Regions from separate parts of the Paenibacillus sp. 2KB_22 genome, predicted to be linked through region 2. Evidence: riboswitches for the same ligand, from Rfam matches in the RefSeq annotation. Region 2 holds a riboswitch; the other holds the start of a gene.
What was found. A riboswitch is a leader RNA that binds a small molecule or an ion and turns the genes downstream of it on or off. The one in region 2 is predicted to bind glycine.
Positions count from the first base shown of each region.

Region 1 (3,420 bases), on a different contig from region 2:
AAAATCATTTTCTAACCTATAGTTTGGTCCAAGCAGGTGATTTACATCCTCAATCTGCTTGAATCCTCATCCAACATCATTCTTGGAAAACACAAAAAACCTGTGCAAGCATCCGGCTCACACAGGTCGAAACAATAAGAAGCATATTTCATTTTGTTATCAAATATATGTTAATAAGTACAAGTTCGTTGATCCTATTCTTCCGTATGTTTACGATACGCGTCTGCATTCATCAATGTAGACAACGCTGCTGTCAGATCTCCCTCAACACGGATCTCAATCATCCAACCTTCCTCGTAAGGAGAACTGTTCACAAGTTCAGGTGAGTCCTGCAACGAATCATTGACTGCAATAATTGAACCTGTGACGGGAGAAAACAAGTCCGACACCGTTTTGACCGATTCAATCGTTCCAATGCTGTCTTCTGCTTTTACATTGGATTCAAGGTCAGGCAATTCCACAAACACAATGTCACCCAGCTGATGCTGAGCGAACTCGGTAATGCCAATACGTACAGTATCCTCCCCTACGGTTTGCACCCATTCGTGCTCTTCACTGTACAGGAAATCACTTTTCAATTCGCTCATCGATATCCGCCTCGCTTTTCATTAATGAGTGCATGCGTTCTTTGACCTTAACCTTTTTCCCAAAACATAGCGTATGATATTTCGGATTCAAATGTCAAGATACCTCACAATTTATTTGATAATCGCCTCCTCAAACCGTAACCTGAATACACTCTTTCTACATATACTGGTGAATATTAGAATAGTAAGCGCAGTCTTTTTAAATACACGAACGATTATATTGATTAAACAATAAATATTCGGTTTTTAATTATTTTTGATGATATCGTTCTTGACATTGGCAGTGGATTCACGTTTTAATGAGAGGAGTAAATGTGTTTATTGGACTATGTTATACCCGCGGATGAATGTAAAGGGAGAGATTACCCATGACACCCGATTCGGGATGTACATGAGGTAACGCCGAAGGAGTAAACCACCGATAAGCGGGGGTGAATCTCTCAGGCAAAAGGACTTTTACGGGACGCAACTCTGGAGAGCATCTATTCGCCCTGTGCGGGCGTTATGATCACCCAAGGGGAAACCTGTTGTACAACACAGCGGGGTAACTCTCAGGTACAAGGGACAGAGCCTTAGAATACAGCGTGCTACTTGGCATGCCGATTCTTTGGCCTGTCCTTTTCCTTTTTCCCAAAAAAACGAAAAGCAGGATTTCAATCGGCGCTGCCATAGCTGCCTTACCATACTTATCTACGAATGACTTCTAGCTGAAAAATTAAAAAATACCCTGGTTCATTGATCCACGATTGCATATTCGGCCGTTTGACGGCCCAAGACGAGGTGATTTGATGTCCGATTTGCTTAGAACACCACTCTTTCCCCTATATCAGCAATATGAAGGCGTACGGTGCATTGATTTTGGAGGCTGGGAGCTTCCAGTGCAATTCAGCGGAATCCAGAAAGAACATGAAGCGGTGCGTGAGCGTGCTGGACTGTTCGATGTATCCCATATGGGCGAATTCACCGTACGAGGTGAGCAAGCCGAAACATTTTTGCAACAAATGATGACCAATGACGTGACTACGCTGGTTCCGGGTCAAGCCCAGTATACCCTGATGTGTTATCCAGATGGCGGTGTGGTGGATGATCTGCTCGTGTATAAATTGGAAGATCAGCATTACATGCTCGTCGTTAACGCCTCCAACATCGACAAGGATTGGGCGTGGCTGCAAGAACACTTGATCCCTGGCGTGAGCATGACCAACGATTCGGAGCAGACGGCGCTACTCGCCCTGCAAGGTCCACTGGCTGTAGATATTATCGGAAAAGTTACAAATACAGATGTATCGGCGATTGAACCGTTTCGTTTTGTGCAGAATGCCGAAGTATGTGGTGTAGAGTTGCTGTTGTCCCGTACGGGTTATACCGGAGAAGATGGCTTTGAACTATATGTTCCTGCAGATCAGGCCGCTGTGGTCTGGAATGGATTAATGCAAGCTGGTGAAGGTCACGGACTGGTGCCAACCGGACTTGGTGCCCGGGATACATTGCGCTTTGAAGCGAGGCTCCCATTGTACGGACAGGAATTGTCGGCAACCATCTCTCCGCTCGAAGCTGGTGTTGGCATGTTTGTGAAGCTGAATGCCGGACCTTTTATCGGACACGAAGCCTTGTTACAGCAAAAAAATGACGGGCCTGCCCGCAAATTGGTTGGCATCGAAGTCCTGGAACGCGGTATCCCCCGCCCGCACTATCCGATTTACGCAGAAGGCGTACAGATTGGCGAAGTGACAACAGGTACGCAATCACCTACATTGAAGCGTAATCTGGGGCTTGCCCTTATCGACAGCAAATACGCTGCGCTCGGAACCCCGCTTGAGATTGAGATCCGAGGTAAGAAACTGAAGGCCGAGGTCGTGAAGACCCCTTTTCATAAACGGACACGAACGTCAAAGACACCTACTCAAGGAGCTGATCAAGCATGAGCAAGCACCGTTACATTCCCATGACCGAGCAGGATCAGAGCGCCATGCTCGCCACCATCGGTGTGGATTCGCTGGAGGAACTGTTCCAGGACATTCCCAAAGAGATTCGTTATCAGGGTGAGCTGCCCGTATCCTCCAAACTCGATGAATATGCGCTGACACGTCATATGTCCAAACAAGCCGGCGCCGGCGCCAATTTTGAAACACACGCCAGCTTCCTCGGCGCAGGCATATACGATCATCATGTTCCTTCCGTCATCAATCATGTCATTTCCCGTTCCGAGTTCTACACCGCCTACACACCTTATCAGCCTGAGATCAGCCAAGGTGAACTGCAGGCCATTTTCGAATTTCAATCCTACATCTGTGAATTAACTGGCATGGCTGTAGCCAATGCCAGTATGTATGATGGCGCAACTGCCTTTGCTGAAGCAGGTAATCTGGCCGCAGCGGCAACTCGTCGCAAACAGCTCATCGTATCCCGCACCGTTCATCCGGAAGCTCGTCAGGTATTGCAGGCGTATGCGCACGGACTCCGTCTGGAGATTGTCGAGATTGGCTATAAGGATGGAGTCACGGACTGGGATGCCCTGCAAGCCGCCATATCGGATGATACCGCAGCTGTCATGATCCAGAGTCCGAACTTCTTTGGTGCCGTGGAAAATGTAAAGCAAGCTGCCGACCTCGTGCATGCGCACAAAGGCCTGCTCGTCGTAAGTGCTAACCCGCTATCGCTGGGTCTGCTGGAAGCCCCAGGCAAGCTGGGTGCCGACATCGTCGTTGGCGATGCGCAGCCCCTCGGCATCGCCGCTTCACTCGGCGGCCCGACATGCGGATATTTCGCCGTATCCCAGCCTCATATGCGCCGAATTCCCGGCCGAATTGTAGGCCAGACAACGGACCGCAAC
Region 1 is NZ_JBFRHG010000002.1:1,690,153-1,693,572, forward strand. Features, by position in the region: gene gcvH (glycine cleavage system protein GcvH) at 195-587, opposite strand; glycine riboswitch at 931-1,053, shown strand; glycine riboswitch at 1,057-1,157, shown strand; gene gcvT (glycine cleavage system aminomethyltransferase GcvT) at 1,376-2,512, shown strand; gene gcvPA (aminomethyl-transferring glycine dehydrogenase subunit GcvPA) at 2,509-3,420, shown strand, end outside.
Region 1: linked by a shared signal. The riboswitch ahead of gcvT (glycine cleavage system aminomethyltransferase GcvT) and the one ahead of sdaAB (L-serine ammonia-lyase, iron-sulfur-dependent subunit beta) in region 2 are both predicted to bind glycine.

Region 2 (3,420 bases):
CAACTTCGAAGGAGATGTTGATAATCACTACGAATCAGAGGTCTTATGACCACATGGCAACCGATATCATACAGAATTACACGATTGAAAAACCTGTCGTTTCTTATATTCGTCACAATGAGAACCTGACGTATCATGTCGTTGATGAAGCGAGCGGGCAGAAGTATCTGCTGCGTATCCATCAAGCTGCATATGCAAGTATGTCAGGCATTCAGCACACGCCTCCTGCACTGGAGGCAGAGATGAACCTGCTTCATGAGTTAAATGCAACGACAGCATTACGCGTACAACATCCGGTACGCAATGTATCGGGAGATTGGGTCACGTTATGGACAAGTGAAGCAGGTAAAGAAATCTGCTGTACAGTACTGGAGTGGATTGAGGGCAGGGACATCCAGCAGGGAGAACGTCTGACAACAGAGCAGATATATGATCTTGGTGCGCAACTACAGATGCTTCATCAATATGGGCGTGTTCAGAATCAGACAGATCGAACAAAGGTACGGCCGACATATGGCAATATCCATGAGAATTTGGTCATGCTAGGGCAGCTGGAGGAGGGAGTCCGATTGGGGATTTTTACAACGGAAGACTTCGATCTGCTTCGTGAGACGTTTGAGAACATTAATGAGCAGCTAGCAACGTACCCACAGCACACGGGGACCTGGGGCGTCATTCATGGGGATATTACTCGCAACAATCTGCTGATAACGGATCAGGGGATGTCCATGATTGATTTTTGTCTACACGGTTATGGTTATTATCTTTTCGATGCCGGAGGGGCAGCGCTTATGTTCAATCGAGAGGAACGTGACATATTCTTATCCGGATACACCAAACAGATCGCACCACTGACGGATCGTGATATCCGATTAATGGAAGGGTTCATGTTGATCTTTACACTTGGTTATTATGCTTTTCAGATGGCGAACGAGTCTAGGCACGAATGGATGAAAGATCGCATGCCGAAGCTATGTAGCAAGTATTGCAGACCTTATGTACAGAACGAGAGTATCTTCTACAAACTGTGAATTATAATTCAGATGTGCAGATCCGGAAGCGCTATGAACAGGAGGTTCAAAGATTATGGTTGCCTGAATACCCGAACAGTTTCGTGGACATTATCATAAATAGTAGTAAGCGCTTTATGAATTGAAGGAGAATAAAATAATCTGTTTAAAAAGTTCTTTTTATCGTATTAATGTGATGAAATCTGACAATATATTCTGGTTTCCAGCGGTTCAACAGGAAATGAAGGAAATACATCCAAAGATATCGTTAAGTTTGTTGACACTGATCTTCCGGTCGATTAATCTTAATGAAGAAGAATGAACGATTTCCATTACTGTTCTGACATACGCTCAGAATGGTTCCATACAGCGGATGATAACGAGCGGGAGAGACCTGAGTTAGCCGAGCAAAATGGCTAGTGTTCAGGCACCGAAGGAGCAAGCTGCTGCGCACCCGGCCCAGTGGTTAATCTCTCAGGTAAATGTACCATCGTTGGACGCAACTCTGGAGAGTGCGCGAACTGCGCCACCCAAGGGGTATATGATCAGTTAGCCTGGTGACCTTGTCTGCAATTGCAGGCCATGCACCATGTCGTGAGACACTGCTGATCGTGAAACTCTCAGGTATCGAGGACAGAGAGAGGGCCTGAGGCCTTCTTCTGTCCTTTTTTGATGTCATCATTCAGTAATAAAGGAACATTATGGCATGGGATCTGGATGGAAATGACGAATACAATTGGAGGGTTATAAGGTGCGATTTAAAGATGTTTTCTCAATTATTGGTCCGTCGATGACGGGGCCTTCAAGTTCACATACAGCTGGAGCAGCAAGGCTGGGAAGAATCGCTCGTCAGTGGCTAGGTTGTACGCCTGAACGTGCCCGGCTGACACTATACGGTTCATTCGCTGATACGTATCAGGGGCACGGAACAGATCTGGCACTGATCGGCGGTCTGCTGGATTATGTCACAGACGATCCGCGTATACCGGATGCAGAGCAATACGCAGAGGAAGCGGGCATGGAAGTCGAGTTTTATACAAGCGGCCTGCCTGCTCCTCATCCCAATACGGTCAAAATTGAGTTGTGGCATGCAGGACGTACATGTTCCTTAATCGGTGCTTCTATTGGTGGTGGTAGTGTATCGGTGCATGCGATGAATGATTTTCGTGTTCAGATTAGTGGTGAGTTTCCGACACTCGTTCTGCGACATGCGGACAAAGCAGGAGTGCTTGCCTCGGTAACGTCCACGATCAGTTCATCCGGGGTTAACATCGGGTATATGCAGGTGGACCGGAAAGCCCGTGATGGCGAAGCGCTTACTGCGATGGAGATGGACGGCGTGCCGAATCCTGATATGCTCAAGCGTCTGAAGGAGCTGGATCATGTACTGGACATTCGTGTCATCGATTTGAAGAGAGGAGTTGATTCGGATGCGATTTAAACATTTACACGAACTGAATACGATCTGTACAGCGGAATCCAAAACGATTGCTCAACTGATGATTGAGGAGCAAGTTCAGGAGACCAATACACCGGAAGCGGATGTTGTGAAGCAGATGTCTGAATATTATCAGGTGATGAAGGAAGCGGTACGTAAAGGGTTAACGGAAGATACCACATCACGTAGTGGATTAACGGGTGGAGACGGTAAAAGAATGGCCGAGTACATTCGCAAGGGTGAGACTTGCTCTGGTGATGCTTCCGCACTTGCCATGGCGTATGCCCTGTGTGTATCTGAAGTGAATGCCTCCATGGGCCGGATTGTGGCAACACCTACAGCCGGTTCCTGCGGCATCATCCCTGGCGTTTTTATCAGCTCACAGGAGCGATTTGGCTGGACGGACGAACATTTGGTGAATGGGTTGTTCTGCGCGGGAGCGATTGGTTATGTTATTGCCAACAATTCATTTATCTCCGGTGCGGAAGGTGGTTGTCAGGCAGAAGTGGGGTCCGCGATCGGCATGGCTGCGGGTGCCATGGTTGAACTGCGTGGAGGTACACCGGAACAGGTCGTTCATGCTGTTGGCCTAGCGTTAAAAAATACACTGGGCCTTATCTGCGATCCGGTCGCAGGCCTCGTTGAGATCCCGTGCATCGTCCGTAACGGACTGGGTGCAGTTACGGCGCTGGCTGCGGCTGACATGGCCCTGGCCGGAGTGCGTAGTGCTATTCCGTCAGATGAAGTCATCGACGTTATGCTGGAAGTAGGCAGTGCGATGCCGAGCCGTCACCGGGAGACAGCCCAAGGCGGGTTGGCTCAGACACCAACCGGTCGCAAAATGATGCAGAAGCTGGCTAAACCGAAGGCAAAGCGTGCAGAGCCTGAGACGGAGTCCGCGACTGAAAATGAAAATGACGTAGAACCTAAGGCGTAATAGAATCGGTATGAATTAAATCTAACTTAACGCTA
Region 2 is NZ_JBFRHG010000005.1:143,958-147,377, reverse strand. Features, by position in the region: gene AB4111_RS24625 (phosphotransferase enzyme family protein) at 54-1,031, shown strand; glycine riboswitch at 1,385-1,509, shown strand; glycine riboswitch at 1,514-1,649, shown strand; gene sdaAB (L-serine ammonia-lyase, iron-sulfur-dependent subunit beta) at 1,762-2,451, shown strand; gene sdaAA (L-serine ammonia-lyase, iron-sulfur-dependent, subunit alpha) at 2,441-3,385, shown strand.